Regions from separate parts of the Paenibacillus sp. FSL R7-0345 genome, predicted to be linked through region 2. Evidence: a T-box and tRNA genes for the amino acid it is inferred to sense, from the RefSeq annotation. Region 2 holds a T-box; the other holds one or more tRNA genes.
What was found. A T-box is a leader RNA that pairs with one kind of tRNA and senses whether it is charged. The one in region 2 lies ahead of NST84_RS24075 (valine--tRNA ligase), so its partner is inferred to be a tRNA-Val.
Positions count from the first base shown of each region.

Region 1: it has a tRNA-Val gene. The T-box ahead of NST84_RS24075 (valine--tRNA ligase) is inferred to sense a tRNA for this amino acid. The anticodon was not compared.

Region 1 covers NZ_CP152002.1:2,864,065-2,872,693, reverse strand. The annotation lists gene metG (methionine--tRNA ligase) at 1-1,616, shown strand, start outside; gene NST84_RS12065 (NUDIX domain-containing protein) at 1,628-2,053, opposite strand; gene NST84_RS12060 (hypothetical protein) at 2,050-2,256, opposite strand; gene NST84_RS12055 (DUF6199 family natural product biosynthesis protein) at 2,363-2,563, shown strand; gene NST84_RS12050 (hypothetical protein) at 2,624-3,373, shown strand; gene NST84_RS12045 (DUF1796 family putative cysteine peptidase) at 3,377-4,048, opposite strand; tRNA gene NST84_RS12040 (tRNA-Val) at 4,212-4,283, opposite strand; gene NST84_RS12035 (hypothetical protein) at 4,365-4,691, opposite strand; gene NST84_RS12030 (5-oxoprolinase subunit PxpA) at 4,723-5,490, opposite strand; gene NST84_RS12025 (hypothetical protein) at 5,561-6,166, shown strand; gene NST84_RS12020 (biotin-dependent carboxyltransferase family protein) at 6,110-7,264, opposite strand; gene pxpB (5-oxoprolinase subunit PxpB) at 7,261-8,046, opposite strand; gene NST84_RS12010 (helix-turn-helix domain-containing protein) at 8,106-8,629, opposite strand, start outside.
Region 2 covers NZ_CP152002.1:5,582,112-5,590,740, reverse strand. The annotation lists gene NST84_RS24085 (glycosyltransferase family 4 protein) at 32-1,438, shown strand; gene NST84_RS24080 (LysM peptidoglycan-binding domain-containing protein) at 1,585-3,030, shown strand; T-box leader at 3,536-3,821, shown strand; gene NST84_RS24075 (valine--tRNA ligase) at 3,973-6,609, shown strand; gene NST84_RS24070 (folylpolyglutamate synthase/dihydrofolate synthase family protein) at 6,615-7,991, shown strand; gene murC (UDP-N-acetylmuramate--L-alanine ligase) at 7,999-8,629, shown strand, end outside.

The DNA of each region.
Region 1 (8,629 bases), 2.7 Mb from region 2:
ATCTAGGCAGGCTGGCAAGCATTCTGCCGGGTGACATTCTAGCCCGCTATCACCGGGCGGCTGGCGACCGGGTGCTGTATGTGTCCGGAAGTGACTGTCACGGAACACCGGTGGCAGTGCAGGCTGCCAGGGAAGGGGTATCTCCGGGGGCATTCGCCGGCAGATACCATCACGAATTCACGGAATGCTTCAGCCGGCTGGGCTTCACGTTTGACCTGTATACACGCACAGATCAGTCTGAACACCATGAGGTAGTCCAGGAGTTATTTCTGCAGCTGCTGGATCACGGATATCTGTATACCCGATCGGCTTTGCAGTGCTACTGTGAGCAGGACCAGCGCTTTCTCCCGGACCGCTACGTGGAGGGCATTTGTCCGCACTGCGGACAGCCGGCGCGCGGCGATCAGTGCGACTATTGCTCAGCCCTGCTCGATCCGTCCGACCTGCTGGAACGGGTCTGCAAAATCTGCGGAACACCGCCCGTTCTGCGCCCCACAGAGCATTATTACCTGGCCTTATCGAAGCTGCAGGATGAGCTGGCCGCATATGCCGGGGCGGAGCATGGCTGGAGGGAAAATGCGGTCCGGTTAACCGGGCGGTACCTGCAGGAAGGACTTCAGGACCGTGCGGCAACCCGGGACCTGGACTGGGGAGTCGATGTGCCGGTCGACGGCTACAGCGGCAAAAAAATTTACGTCTGGATCGAGGCGGTCAGCGGTTATCTGTCTGCCAGCAGACAGTGGGCCCGGCAGACAGGCGAAAGCTGGGAGGACTTCTGGCTGGAAAGCGTCGGTGAGGGCACTCCCGAACAGGGCATCACCGCCTATTATGTACACGGCAAAGACAATGTGCCGTTCCATAGTCTCATCTGGCCGGCCATTCTTATGGGGGCGGGCGGACTGCATTTGCCGGACCGGCTGCTGGCCTGTGAATACATGACTCTGGAGGGTCAAAAGTTCTCCACTAGCCGTAACTGGGCTGTCTGGGTTCCCGATATTCTCAGCCGCTATCAGCCGGATTCCATCCGCTATTTTCTCATAGCAAACGGACCCGAGAAGCGGGACACCGATTTCACCTGGCGGGAATTTATCCATAGCCATAACGGTGAGCTGCTTGGTGCCTTCGGCAATTTCGTCAACCGCAGCCTGGCTTTCATCAACAAGTCATTTGACGGCCGGGTGCCTCAAGGAGAAGCAGAAGCGCTGTGGAATCATGCAATTAATGAATTGTATCTAAAAGCCGGTAAGCTTATTGAGGCAGGCCGGTTCAAGGACGCGCTGGAGAGCATCTTTGCAGCGGTACGCCAGGCTAACAAATATTTCGACGAACAGAAGCCTTGGGCAATGTTCAAGGAAAATCCGGCGGACTGCAGCCATACCCTCTACAACTGTGTGCAAATTATCGCTAATCTGGCTAACCTGCTGAATCCGTTTATTCCCTTTTCCTGTAACCAGATCCGCTCCTTCCTCTCGTTAGGGCAGCCCTGTTGGCACAGCATCTCCGTACCCGCGGGTCAGGCCATCCGGGACTTAACCCTGCTCTTTGAGCGGATCGATCCGAAGCGTATAGAGGAAGAAACAGAGCGGCTGAAAGCACAATTAACCGGGGGAGGATAGGGGATCGTTATTTATTCCGCCTCCTGCAAAAATCTCTTGATTTCAGCCATATGCGCCGGAACGATTAGCGGGTAGGTCACTTCCTCCGGTATGTCCGCGAAGCCCCTGATCTCGGCCATTTCAAATTGGGGAATCTGCCCGAAGCTCTGAACATCCGCCAGATAGAGCTTGCCGAAGCTCTCGGGCACCCCTTCTATGGATACTGAGTATACGCAGACAGGTGTTAGGGAGAATTCCTCTGCTCCTGTCTCTTCATATAATTCCCGCGCCGCCGCATCATCCGCCGGTTCATTCGGCTCGATATGCCCGCCCGCAAACTCCCATGTAGACCGTTCACGGTGCCTGGCCATAATCCACTGATCGCCCTGCCTTGCAACAATCACTACATATTTTAGTGCAACATCTTTAACAGCTGTCCTATGTATCGTAACTTTCACCGGCTTGAATCCCCCTTAGCTAACTGCTCCCATTTCTCGCGGGTCTTGGAGTACTTTCCGGGATCCAGCGAGCGGATGTCAAAAAATAGCTGCCTGGAGCCAGCCGCGTCTGCCAGTCTCCCACTGGTATGCCAGGCAAACTCGGAAACAGGGGACTGTTTTTGCGTAAAAGTAGTGTTGTTCACATTAAAAATAGCTGCCATGTCTATTTCCTCCTATGATTGTTATACATATTCTGTTACAGTTCTCATAAACTGCAATCTGCCTTTATTATCATGCCTGAGTAAAATAAACAAAAGGAGGTTTCTCATGGTTGTATTTGCTGTTCTGTTTGTCTTGCTGGCCGTACTGAACTTTTGCTTTCCGGCCTTCGGCTGGTATCTGCGTTACGGGTGGATGGTTAAGGGACATTCCGAGCCGAGTAATGCTTATATTCTGATGTGCCGGATCAGCAGCGTTCTCGCCCTCATCCTCTTTTTCGTATTTTTTATACCGGTTATATTTTTTTAAAAATGCTTCTTTTTATTAGATTTTCTTGTGTAGTATCTGGTTTTGTAAAGGAGGTTTAACGTGAGCGGAATATTAGTGCTAGCAGCCTCTATACTGTATCCGGTCCTACTATATAGGATATTCCGGTTCATTGAATACAAAAGCCGTCTGAGAATGTATTGGATCATTATGCCGTTAAGCGTGCTCATCAGCTTGTTCATCCCGTTTTTGTACATCTATATTAAGGGGCCGTCCGTCCTATTTTCGCTGGAGGCTGTGATGGGTTATTCACTGACATCGGGAATGATGACCTTTCTGGTCATCCCTTCTTTTACAGCGGCATTGGTTTGTATATTGTATGGTTACCTGAGAATCAGCAGAGGGTCCGTCGCTATTATGGCTGCAGTATGTATTGCAGGTGCGGCAGGATGCTTGTCAGGCGGCAGCGCAATAGAGCGTTTGCTCAATGAACCGTCAATCCGTTGGGAGCAGGTCGGGGCTGAGGAGGTGGCGGGGGCCGGAATGTGGATCTACAGTGACGGTCAGAATGCCGAGAACCGCTACATCGGGCTGAATGAACAGGGGACGGATCAGATAATGATAATGCTTAACTCTATTCCGGTATCTGCGGTTAATGAAATTCAGTATGCTGAGCGCACACTGGCTGCAGAAATTTGGTTAAGCTTCAAAAAGAACGATCAGCGATCGGTCCGGATTCAATATGACAAACATGCAATTTACGCAGAAATAACGGATAAGCGGAATCAAAAATATTTTTACGTCCAAGCCCCCCGGTTAAAAGACTTCTTTGATCAAAAGCTCCATGAATAGCTGTTACTTCAGCCGTATCCCGCTTAATAAATAATCCCAGTTCGCATAATCATTCATATCTCCCGGAACCTCAAGTGCGCACACGTGCTCCATACCCCAGGGCAGTTCCCTGGTAACCGTCAGATGTTCTGCAGGGTTTAGGATCAGAATGGTAAAGCTTCTTCCTCTAAGTAATGTGGATAAAATATAACGTAGCTCATACACCTGTTCGTAGCTGGCATGCCACCGGATGAACAGACTGTTGCTGCTTAAGAGCAGATTTGCCCAGAAGCGGGTGATCCGCCGGTCAAGCTTTTGTCTGTAAGCCGGATAACAGGAGCGCCAATCTACTTGCGGGATGACCGGAAAATCGTGTGCGGAAACAATATTGTACCGGGAGTCCTTAATAAAATAGGATTTGGATAAGCTGTGCCTTGCAGGGTCGTCATACAGGGGATCCCCATCGTTCAGGAAAAAGTCGGTCTCCTCCAGCTTGCTTAAATTCTCCAATTCCATGAAGCCGTCAAAACGGCTGCCGATTAACCGGTTCACATCGCTGAGTGATGCAGAGATCATCCAGTCCAGGGGCATGGCGAACTTGCGGAGGCCGTACCGTCTCATATTAATGGCAGGTGCGCAGGAGGAGCCGAGGCTGACGATCAAGTCGTATTCTTTGTGAATATCCTGAAGGTTCATGTGTTGATTCACCCGCTTCGTCGGGAATTATTCCATTATTAAAGTGTATACGCAGAAAAGGGAGTTGGATTGGACTTTTTTAACGAAGGGTGTAAAAGAATCTGGAGCTGTATTGAGGGGTTTAAACAACAAAAAAAGCCTTGAAAATCAAGGCTTTCACGTATAGGACGGATGGGGTTCGAACCCATGACCCCTACCCTGTCAAGATAGTGCTCTCCCGCTGAGCTACCGTCCTGCAACAAAAGTTATAATATCACAGAATGTTAGCTGGTGGCAACCATTTTTTTCGTGGAGGAGTATTGAGGCTGTAAAGCAGCTACCTTCTTCTCTTCAAAATATCTCCATCCAGCTCAAAAACTGCAGGCGCACCTATTTCTTCAGGATTCCACCCCCGCTCTATAGCTTGAGTAATGAAATACGCGGCATCCTTAGGTCTGGCGATTTTTTGATTCAGATGCTCCGTATGTGGAAAATTCACCCAGAAGCTGTCTATATCGGACTGTATGTGCACTTCAAGCCGGTTTCCCTTAACAGATGCATGTTCCGCTACCATAACGATAAATCCGCTATCCGGTGAGATGGTCCAGATGTACGGTTCAGCATGTACAGTGATTTTTCTGCCGTCCTTTTTATTAATGGTCATGTGGAGCCCGCCTTTGTTTATTCAGAATCATCTATACCCGTGCCCTGATGCGCTGCACTGCTATTCCCGCATTCTCCAAGGAGCTTCGGATAGCTACTGCAAATTCTACGGCGTGAAGACCGTCCCCGTGCAGACAGATGGTTTCAGCGGTTATAGCCACATCCTCTCCGCTGATGGAGCGCATCTTGCCCTCGCCCACCATCCTTAGAACCTGATGCCGGGCCTGCTGTTCATCCGTCACTAGCGCTTCCGGCCGGCTTCTGGGCGTTAGTGAGCCATCGCTCAGATAAGTCCGGTCGGCAAAAACCTCACTCGCAGTAAGCAGCCCCGCCTTGTTCCCGGCCCGGATCAGCTCGCTGCCGGCCAGGCCGAACAGAATCAGCTCCGGCTCAATCCGGTACACCGCCTCTGCGATTGCTTCGGCCAGAGCTGAGGAGGCTGCCGCCATGTTATACAGCGCACCATGCGGCTTGACATGCCGGAGCACGCCGCCTTCTGCCCGCACAAAACCCCATAAGGCCCCCACCTGATAAACCGTGAGCTCGTAAGCTTCCCGGGGCGAAAGCTTCATTTCCCTGCGTCCGAAACCGGCCAGATCCTGCAGGCCGGGGTGCGCACCGACAGCCACTCCATGCTTCAGCACCAGCTGCACCGTCCGCGACATGGTGCCGGGATCGCCGGCATGGAAGCCGCAGGCAATATTGGCTGATGTTATGTACGGGAGGATCTCTTCATCCCGCCCGATCCGGTACGCGCCGAAGCTCTCGCCCAGATCGCAGTTTAAATCAACAGACTTCATTGGCTGTTACCTCCGGTATGTATTTTTGTGATTTGTTAAGAACCGCGCCAACAGTCCGGATGGGGCGCAATTGCGGATGAGTCGTGCGTACCTGCGGCGCTCGCGCGGATTCAAAGGCATTTTTGCCTTTGATTTGGCCCGCACGAGGCGTTGGCTCGGATTCAAAGGCATTTTTGCCTTTGATTTGGCCCGCAGGCGGCGTTGGCTCGGATTCAAAGGCATTTTTGCCTTTGATTTGGCCCGCAGGCGGCGTTGGCTCGGATTCAAAGGCATTTTTGCCTTTGATTTAGCCCGCAGGCGGCGTTGGCTCGGATTCAAAGGCATTTTTGCCTTTGATTCTGCCCGCACGCAGCGTTGGCTCGGATTCAAAGGCATTTTTGCCTTTGATTTGGCCCGCACGCCGCATTGGCTCGAATTCAAAGGCATTTTTGCCTTTAATTTGGCCCGCACGCCGCGTTGGCACGGATTCAAAGGCATTTTTGCCTTTGATTCGGCCCGCACGAGGCGTTGGCTCGGATTCAAAGGCATTTTTGCCTTTGATTTGGCCCACATGCAGCGTTGGCTCGGATTCAAAGGCATTTTTGCCTTTAATTTGGCCTGCCCTGTCTCCGGGCAACCCCTACATATGTTCCAGCACAAGCCGCAGCCGGCGCAGCTCAAACTCACGCTGCATTAGCTGCTCCTGTGCTTGCCGCAGGGTGACAAGCCGGAAGCGGATAGCGCTGCCGGGGCCCGCCTGCGCAAGCAGCGGCAGGTCTGCCGTAATGACCTGCGCAAGCTTCGGATAACCGCCGGTCGTCTGCCGGTCCGCCATCAGGATGATCGGGGCTCCGCCGGATGGTACCTGAATGGTGCCAAAGGTGACTGCCGCTGAGACCAGACTCCGTTCCTGCTCCAGCTCCAATACACTCCCGGACAGCCGGTAGCCCATCCGGTCCGACTCCGGGAGAATCATATATGGCTCAGACAGAAAGCGCCGCCGGCTCTCTTCGCTGAACAGCCCGTATTCTTCCCCGGCAATCACCCGGACCACCGGGGCTTTTGGATACTCAGGAATAAGTGCCGGCGCAGGATACCAGCTGCTTATAGCTATAACTTCTGCTCCCAACTTACCAGCCAACCGTCCTGCTTCCTGACCACTATCGAACTGTCCAGTTTCCAGTCCACCGTTCAACCGTCCTGCTTCCTGTCTATTATCGAATTCTCCTGTTTCCAGTCCTCTATTCAACCGCCCCGCCCACAAGTCCAGCTGCCACGCGCCTGAACCCCGGGCCAGCCGTTCTGTCCAGGCGGCAGCCCTGCGCGAAGGCGTGCCTACAGGCAGCACGTCACCGGAGCGTAGCGCCCTGCCCTGATGGCCGCCGATCCCGGCGCGCAGGTAGGTCGAGCGGCTGTTCAGCTGCACCGGAACATCGATGCCTCCGGCAACAGCCAGATATGCCCTGCATCCACCGGGCAGGCGCCCAAAATGCAGCCGTGTCCCTTTAGGCACATAGGCTGACCGCCAAAGCGGCAGCGGCTGCCCGTCCAGCATCGGCGCTAATCCGCCGCCGCAGACGGCAATCAGTGCCGGAGCAGCGAAGGTAATTTCCGGGCCGAGCACTGTCATTTCCAGTCCGGCGGCCTGTTCATCATTGCCGACTAGCAGATTGGCCATGCGAAGAGCATAGCTGTCCATCGCCCCCCCGGCAATCACACCGAACTGCTGGAAGCCGTATCTACCCAGATCCTGAACCGTCGTTAGCAGACCCGGCTTCATGATCAGCAGGCTCATAGTCTCTCATCTCCCATGTCCGAGAATTCCCGGAATGAAACCGGATAGAAGCGGACTATATCGCCGGCCAGCAGCAATACGGGCGGCATAGCATCCGGCTTAAACAAAGCAAGCGGAGTCCGGCCGATCAGCTGCCAGCCGCCCGGCGTCTCCAGCGGATACACCCCGGTCTGATCGCCTGCAATCCCGACAGAGCCTGCGGGGATAACCAGCCTTGGTGAGGACCGGCGCGGAGCAGAAATCGCCGGGGACAGCCCCCCGAGATAAGGAAAACCCGGGGCAAAGCCAAGCATATAGACCAGATAATCAGCCGAAGAATGAACATCAATAACTTCCTGTACTGATAGCCCGTTATGACGGGCCACAAACTCCAGGTCAGGACCGTTTTCCCCGCCGTAGCATACAGGAATTCTGACCGTTCTTGGAGCAGGAGCCTCCTGTTCTTCTGTATGCTTCAATAGATCTTTCAATAGGGCAGCCACTACCGGATACGGATAGTTTTCCTCCCCGGGGGCGATATACTGCGGATATGCCTTCAGGACAGCATGCCCGTCGTAATATACGGCAACCGAGTGAAAGGAAGGGACAAATTCAAGCATCCCCGCAAAAGGAGCAGAACTCAGCCTGCTGCAAACCGCCCTGACACGGCGGTGGGTCTGCGGACTGACTGCTGCCTCAAAGAGTACAGACGCAGCTGAATCTCCTAACGGGATAATGCGAGGCAATCCAGTCCTAGTATGATTTTGCAGATGAGGTACCCGGCCCTCTGCCTTGTTACCCAAGGATAGCCCCCCTTTCCAATCCATAATTATGCTTATTATACCCGATTAATGAGTCAGCCTCACGCCAGCACCTGCAGCACATCAGCGATTTTCCGGTGATGGGACATTACACCATAATTCATCCAGGCCATAAAATCTACCTCATATACGCAGCCGCTGCGTACAGCAGGAAGGCTCTGCCAAAGCGGTGTTTCAAGCAGCTCCCGGCCTTCACCCATCTGCCGGTCAAAGGTAATGAACAAATGATCTGCCGTCAGCTGTGCAAGGGCCTCCAGGCTGAGATTCACCTGCTTCTGCCCCCGGCACAGCTGACGGACCAGCGGATGCGGCTGCAGCCCGAGGTCGCTGTGCAGCACGCCTCCCGTATAGCCCAGCCCGTCACATCCGTACAGCATAATGCCGGCGGAAGAGATCCGGAGCACCGCTACAGTCTGCGTTCCTGCTAAGCGGCTGAGCCGCTGCCTGGCTGCACGCGCCTTGTCCTCATAACTGCTAAAAACCTCCTGAACGCTACCGGTCCTGCCGAAAATCGCTGCCGCCGTACGCAGGGTAGCCCGCCAGTTCTCCTGATGAAACGGTAGTT
Region 2 (8,629 bases):
AATGAATTTTTATAACCGGAGGAGGGGCTTCATGAAAATATTGCTGGTCACCTACTGGGGACTCACGAATATGGGCGGGATCTGGACGTATATGAAGCAGCTCTCAGACAAGCTGGCAGAGCAGGGGCACGAGGTTACGCTAATGGGCAGCCATGTGGACAGTAATACGTTGTATCTGCTGGACCGGAATGTCTGTTTCGACAAAAAAGCGTACTATTCAGCGCTGCTTCCCTATCTGGATCCGCTGAGGTTTCCCCATCTGCATCAGGAGCACGGGATTTTCAGCTTTGAGCTGGGGCGTTATGTGTTTGAAGGCGGTGCTGCCGCGCTCGGTCTTGAGCAGTATGATGTGATTCATGCCCAGGACCCGATATCGGCGTATGCGCTGCGGCGGGTTATGAAAAAAGCAGTGCCTTTGGTAGCAAGTATGCACGGGGCGCTCGCCCGCGAGTCCTATTATGAATACAGGGGGCTTGAGCCGGGGCTGACACAGGCGGAGTACGAGAGCCGGCCGATCTGGCGCTATTTCCGGAGGATGGAGCAGCTCGCCGTAAATGCGGCTGATCTGATTCTGGTATCTTCACAGTGGATTGGACAGGTTGTGGGCGGACATGGCGCTCCTGCAGAGCGGATTCATATTCTGCCCTACGGGGTCAATTTAAAGGAGTATGAAGCTAAGGCTCAGGTGCCTTCTACGCTGAAGCGTCAGCCCGGTAAAAAGCTCATCATGTACGCCGGGCGGCTCGAATATATTAAGGGGGTTCACGTTTTGATCAGTGCGCTTGGCCTGCTGCATCAGCGGCGCGGGGACTGGACCTGTGTCATCGCCGGCAGCGGGAGTCTGATGGAGGAGCTAAAGGTGCAGGCACAGGCGCTGGGCATTCAGGATGACATTCTGTTTACCGGAAAAATAGACAATATCCCCTCGGCGCTGACCGCCGCTGATGTATATGTTCAGCCGAGCCTGCAGGATACCCAGCCTTTTTCGGTGACGGAAGCACAGCTTGCCGGCATCGCTCCGGTTGTAGCCGGCACGACCGGGATGCCGGAAATGGTCCGGCACGGGGTGACAGGCTGGATCGTGCCGGCAGAACATCCTGCAGCGCTGGCAGACCAGCTGGAGCTGCTGCTCCGCGATGATGGCCTGCGGGCCGGAACCGGCTCTGCAGCCCGGCAGTGGGCCATGGCAAACCGCTCACTGGATACCATGGTGGAAGGGACGCTGGGGGTTTACCGCAGAGCGTTAGCGATGCATAATTGGCCGCAGCACATGCAGATGAGCCGCGGCGACCGGCAGCCAGTCCGGCGCATACCGGACGCTTTTCATCCGGCCGATCTGCTGAACGTCATCAGCCCCGGCAATCCGCTGGGGCCTGTGCTGCGCAGCGGACTTCCGGCAGATTATCAGGTGCCGGATGCTAACATTCTGCCCGGATAAAGCAGGTAAATGCCGGGCAGATACGGATATGTCCAAATTAGTCATGCCTTCCTGATTGGAGCATATACATGAGTGGAGTAACATTTTGGGCTTATGCTCTGGGCTTGTCTCAGGGTTAGATTATGCCAAGAAGGAGGAAATTTCCCGTGTTTGACCAGTCCCATGGCTTGCGGTTTGATATTTATGAACGCATTCACCTGCCTGCAGAACTTCCGGGAATCGCTGAGCTGGAAGAGGTGGAGCTCATTCCGGAAATTCAGGTGATTCAGCGGGAAGACCGGGCGGAGCTCTACGGCCAGCTGCTGCTCACCGGACTTTACCGGGGAGAAAATGACCGGACGGAGCGCCTGGAGCATGCGATTCCTGTTGAAATTACAGTCCCGCTGACCCGGGTCAGCTCACTTGATGACATAGGGGTGGAAATCGAAAATTTCGATATCGACCTGCTTACGATGCGTACAGTCAACATAACCGGCGTACTTTCCCTGCGGGGGATCGGCGGGAGTGACCCGGGGGCAGCCTGGCAGCAGGAAGAATACACAGTAGCCTATTCTCCCGAAGAAGCGGACCGGGGCAGCGCTGTCCCGGCCGAGGGACGGGAGCATGAGAACGACGCCCTGTACGAAAACTCGCTGTGGACCTACGGCGAGGGTACAGCAGAAATTCCTGCGGATGCGCTTGCGGATCAGCAGGGGTATGCAGCTTTTGTACCGGATGCGGCGGCGGTGCATCCGCTGGTAGTGCAGGAATCTGTCTATACACAGGCGGCCGGGCCTGCTGCCCAGCCGCAGAAGGATAAAGAAGCGAAGCTGCGCACGCATAGCCTAGAGGCGCAGGCGGACCTCACCGGCGGGGCGGCTGCAGCTGCGGACGCCTGGCAAAAGGGAAAGGCACCGGCGGAGCCGGTATCCGGGTACTTTTTCGGCGCACGCGAGAAGGAGACGGCAGTGAAGCCTGCTTCTTCTGCGGCGGCAGAGATTACGCGGGCTGAGGCCGGTGATGCTGCAGAGGAGTTCGTTCCGGCAGCTGCGCAGCCATTTGATTTTCCGGACATCGCCTCTGGACAGCTCTATGCTGAGAGACAGGAGGAGCCGGTTGCCGCAGTTGAGCCGGAGTACACTCCACCGGAGGTTCAGGCTGAGGCGGCACTGCCGGAAGCAGAAGAAACCAAGGAGAATGAGCCGCTGCAATCCCCTGAGGCCCTGCCTGCCCAGGAGGAGAAGGGGGATCTGAAGGTCGCATTCGGCAGTAAGAAGGAAGAGGGAAGCCAGGCGAAGGAGCATCTCACCTTCTCCTCCCTGCTCAGCTCAAGCCGTGCCAATAAGGAGCAGGAGGACGCAGTAACAGCTGCGGCGGCTCCGCAGCCGGCGGTTCAGGAAGCGGCGGCGGGCGACAGCGACTGGAAGAGCCGCTTCATCAGCAGGACCGGCGGTGCGGAGCTGTTCCGCAAGGTCCGGATGTGCATTGTACAGCGCGAAGATACGCTGGACACCATTGCCGAGAAGTATCAGCTCAGCGCCAGGGAGCTGGTCATGTATAACCGGCTGGCCGGCCAGAACGTGGAAGAGGGGCAGGTTTTATATATCCCTTAGGTTAATGTTGTGGAACAGGACAGAGTAGCGGTCTCCTGCTTGCAGGGAGCGTTGCTCTGTTTTTTGTTGGGGAGAGAACGGGAGTGGTGAGCCGGCAGCTCAATCGCTTTCAGCCGCTAACGGACCTGAGTGATCTTATTTTGCAGAAAAATAGCATTTTGTCCGGCTAACGGAACGTATTGCACTTATTACCCTCCAAACAGCCCTTATTGCTCCATATATCTGCACATAAGGCCGCTGGTGTCCGTTAGCATGCCGGAAATGGAAATTATCCGGAAGTAAGCGCATCTGAGTCCGTTAGAGAGCGGGCGTGAACGTGAGCTGTTTGTTGAAGTATTAGCTGGCAAGGGAGCAGGAGAGCAGGAGAGCAGGGATGCATAAACGGGAGGGCTTTTTTTAGCTTAGCGGCAAATGACAAATCCGCGAGTATAAGTCCCGCTGTTTGTGTGTATGCTGGTTGACTAGGAATAGTACTAAATGTATTATGGGAATAAGTAAAACTTAGCTAAAGACTGGGAACGGGAAGAGTAGGTCGTCAGCCCTTCAGAGAGCGGAATTGTAAGTGCTGTGAATTTCCGCAGGATGTTTGCCACCGAAGTCGCCCCGGAGTCGCCCTTTCGAATGATCCTGCCTGTAACAGGCTGATCAGTGTAGGATGTGGCCGGACGCAGCCGTTATCTGCATGAGTGTCGCGCTAAGCTTCGGGAGCATCAGCTGCCGGGGCACAGGTTTATTTTTTATTGGCGCGAAACAAAGGTGGTACCGCGAAAGAATGGCCTTTCGTCCTTTGAGACGAAAGGCCTTTTTGTATTTTCAGAAGAGAAGATAAGAAATTTAATGGAGGTTCAGAACATGGCTGATCAAGGCAAAGCGGCAGAGATGCTGCCGGAGACGCAGGAAGCGGCAGCGCAGGCTGCAGCTGACAATAGCACCAGGAACGACATGCCGACTACGTACGACCCGAAAGCGGCAGAGCACAAGTGGTATACCTACTGGATGGAGAATGAATTCTTCAAGGCCGGCCAGCGGCCGGACGCAGAGCCTTACAGCATCGTAATCCCGCCGCCGAACGTAACGGGGATGCTGCATATCGGGCACGCGCTCGACTTCACCCTGCAGGATATTCTGATCCGCACGAAGCGGATGCAGGGCTTCGACACCCTTTGGCTGCCGGGAACCGACCATGCGGGTATTGCTACCCAGACTAAGGTGGAGCAGAAGCTGCGCCAGCAGGGCATTTCCCGCCATGATCTCGGACGTGAGAAGTTCCTTGAGCAGGTATGGGCCTGGAAGGATCAGTATGCCGAAACGATTCACGAGCAATGGGCAAAGATGGGCTTGTCCCTTGACTATTCCCGCGAACGCTTCACGCTGGATGAAGGCTTGACTAAAGGGGTACGCCAGGTATTCGTAGAGCTGTACCGCAAAGGCCTGATCTACCGCGGCAAACGCATCATCAACTGGGACCCGGCTGCACGTACAGCCCTGTCCGATATTGAGGTTGAATACAAAGAGGTGAACGGCCACCTGTACCATCTTCGTTATCCGCTTAAGGACGGCAGCGGTCACATCACTGTAGCCACTACACGTCCGGAGACGATGCTTGGCGATACAGCAGTAGCCGTACATCCGAAGGATGAGCGCTACAAGGATCTGATCGGCAAAACGCTGATCCTGCCGATTGTAGGCCGTGAAATTCCGATCATCGCCGATGATTATGTAGATAAGGATTTCGGCAGCGGCGCTGTGAAGATTACGCCGGCCCATGACCCGAATGACTTTGAGGTAGGCCAGCGCCACAATCTGCCGCAGATCAATGTGATGGATGAGGGCGGCGTAATGAATGAGGAAGCCGGACCTTACAACGGTCAGGACCGCAGTGAATGCCGCAAGAATATCGTTGCTGATCTGAAGGAGCAGGGCGTTCTGATCTCCATCGAGGATCACGTACACCAGGTAGGACACAGCGAGCGCTCCGGCGCTGTAGTTGAGCCTTATCTGTCCACCCAATGGTTCGTAAAGATGCAGCCGCTGGCTGAAGTGGCCATCAATGCGCAGAAGGAGGGCAACGGCGTTAACTTTGTACCTGAGCGCTTCGAGAAGACCTACCTGAACTGGATCGAAAATGTACGCGACTGGTGTATCTCCCGCCAGCTATGGTGGGGACACCGCATTCCGGCCTGGTACTCGGAGTCCACAGGTGAAGTATTTGTAGCCTATAGTGAAGAAGAAGCACGCGAAATAAGCGGACTTGATGATCTGAAGCAGGATGAGGATGTGCTGGACACCTGGTTCAGCTCAAACCTCTGGCCGTTCGCCACACTGGGCTGGCCTGACGAGAGCAGCAGCGACTACCAGCGTTACTATCCGAACAACGTGCTCGTTACCGGATACGACATCATCTACTTCTGGGTAGCGCGCATGATCTTCTCCGCCTTTGAATTTACCGGCCAGAAGCCGTTCGCCGATGTATTCATGCACGGCCTGGTACGCGATGCCGACGGCCGCAAAATGTCCAAATCGCTTGGCAACGGGATCGATCCGCTGGATGTTATTGAGCAGTACGGAGCGGACGCTATGCGCTATATGATTTCTACCGGTATTACTGCCGGGCAGGATCTGCGTTTCCGGATGGAAAAGGTAGAGCAGGCGCGCAATTTTGCCAACAAGATCTGGAACGCATCGCGCTTTGCGCTAATGAATCTGGAGGGTGTAAACTTTGCAGATATTGACATTACAGGTGAGCTTACAACGGCTGACCGCTGGATTTTGCACCGCCTGAACGAAACTTCCCGCGATATTACGCGTCTAATTGACTCGTACGAGTACGGCGAGACCGGCCGTCTGCTGTACAACTTCATCTGGGATGACCTGTGCGACTGGTATATCGAGTTCGCGAAGCTGTCGCTGTACGGCAGCGATGCGGCTGCCAAAGCCAAAACCCAATCCGTGCTCGCCTACGTGCTCGACCGCACGCTGCGCCTGATTCATCCGTTCATGCCGTTCATTACCGAGGAGATCTGGCAGCATCTGCCGCATGAGGGTGCAACGATTACTTTGGCAGAATGGCCTAAGTACGATGCAGCGCTTGAGAGTCCTGAGGCTGTGGCTGAAATGAACCTGCTGATGGACGTTATCCGTGCGGTACGCAACATCCGTGCAGAGGTTAATGTGCCGATGAGCAAAAAGGTAGAGCTGATCATCAAGGCTGGCAGTGCAGAGACACTCAGCATTATCAGCCGCAACGACAATTACATCGGACGCTTCTGCAACACGTCGTCGTTCGAAGCCGGACTTGATCCGCAGACGCCGGATAAAGTAATGTCCGCAGTCGTTACCGGAGCAGAGCTGCTGCTGCCGCTGTCGGGGCTGATCGATATTGAGCAGGAAATTATCCGTCTCGAAAAAGAAGTGCAGACGCTGAACAGTGAAGTGGAACGCGTAGAGAAAAAGCTTGGCAATCAGGGCTTTGTTGCCAAGGCTCCGGCTAAAGTCATCGAAGAGGAACGGGCGAAGCAGGCGGATTATTCCGCCAAACGCGAGACAGTGCTGGCCCGCATCGCAGAGCTGAGAGGATAAGGGATATGGAAGAGATGATCGGGAGCGGTAACGCCGCTCCTTTGGGTTCTTATACAGAAGCAGTGGACTGGATCAACGGGCTGATTCCCTTCGGTATCCGTCCCGGCCTGGAGCGGATTGAGCTCCTCATGGAGAAGCTCGGCAATCCGCACCGCAGGCTGAAATTCATCCATGTGGCGGGGACGAACGGCAAAGGCTCGACCTGCGCTTTTTTGACAAGCGTGCTGCTGAAGAGCGGCTACAGTGTAGGGACGTTTACTTCCCCCTACATCACCAAATTCACCAACCGTTTTCAATATAACGGTACGGATATTCCTGAAGACACACTCACTGCGCTTGCTGCGAGGCTGCGTCCCCTGGTGGAAGAAATCGCCGCCGGCGAGCTTGGTTCACCGACGATGTTCGAGGTCGCGACAGCGCTGGCCATCCTCTATTATGCCGAATGCTGTTTCCCTGATGTAGTCGTATGGGAGACAGGGCTTGGGGGAAGGCTGGATGTAACGAACATCGTGCTGCCAGTGGTGTCCGTAATTACCAATGTCGGCCATGACCATACCGATGTGCTGGGCGATACGCTGGAGAAGATTGCCTTTGAGAAGGCCGGGATTATCAAGCCCGGTGTTCCTGTGGTCAGCTGTGTCAGCCAGCCGGAAGTGATCGCTGTCCTGAAGGAACGGGCGGAAGCCTGCCGCACCAAGCTCTATCTGGCCGGTGAAGATTTCAGCTATGAGCTTGCCGGCATCGAAGAAGGTGTGCAGAGTTTTAACTTCAAGGGGCCGTTCCGTGATCTTCAGGTGGGTATCGCCATGAAAGGCGAGCATCAGCTGAGTAATGCAGCCGTAGCAATGATGGCGCTGGAGGTACTGCGCCAGTATATGGCCTTCATGCTGGACGATGAGGATGTGCTGCAAGGCTTCAAGGATACTTTTTGGGCCGGACGTCTGGAGGAGGTCAGCCAGCATCCGCGGATCGTACTCGACGGCGCGCATAATCCCGAAGGCGCAGAGAGCCTGGCCAGAAGCCTGCCGCAGTTTTACAAGTACGGTAAATTAAATTTACTCATGGGGATGCTGGCTAATAAGCATCATGAGTCATACTTCAAGCATATACTGCCTATAGTGGATACGCTCATCCTGACCGAACCGGATTTCCGGAAGAAAATGGACGCGGAAGAACTGCAGGCTATCGCAGAAAGTCTGCGGGAGAAATATGCCAAGGATCATTTGGAAATCATAGTAGAACGTAATTGGGGCAAAGCGCTGCAGCTGCTGCAGTCGATCACGTCGGAGAAGGATCTTGCGGTCGTGTCCGGCACACTGTATCTGATTTCCGATGTACGCAGTACGCTTTTGCAGCAACCCGATTCTGAAAAAGGCTGGTGACGAACTGTTGGATACTACTGAACGTGTGCATTTTATAGGGATCGGCGGCTACGGTATGAGCGCGATTGCCCGGGTAATGCTGGAAATGGGATACACGGTTACGGGCTCCGATGTGGCTGCCCAGGAATTGACCGAGAAACTGATTGCCAAAGGCGCCAAGGTCTATATCGGACATACGGCCGAACAGGTTAAAGGTGCTGATCTTGTTGTCTATTCAACTGCGCTGGCAAGCGACAATGTGGAGTGGGTGGAGGCTGAGCGCCTGAACATCCCGGTGCTGCACCGTTCCCAGATGCTGGCACGGCTGCTGAATGAACGCAAGGGCGTTGCCGTTGCAGGGGCGCACGGCAAAACCACTACCTCCTCGATGATCGCCCTGATCATGGAGGACTGCGGGGTAGACCCGACGTATATTATCGGCGGGGAGATTATGAATGTCGGCACGAATGCCAAGGCAGGACAAGGAGAATACGTTGTAGCGGAAGCAGACGAGAGCGACGGCTCCTTCCTCCAGTACCACCCTTGGCTGGCGATTGTCACCAATATTGAAGCGGATCATCTGGAGAATTACGGCGGAGATTTCGGCAAGCTGAAGGCCGCTTACGTGCAGTTTATGAATCAGCTGCGTGATGACGGCA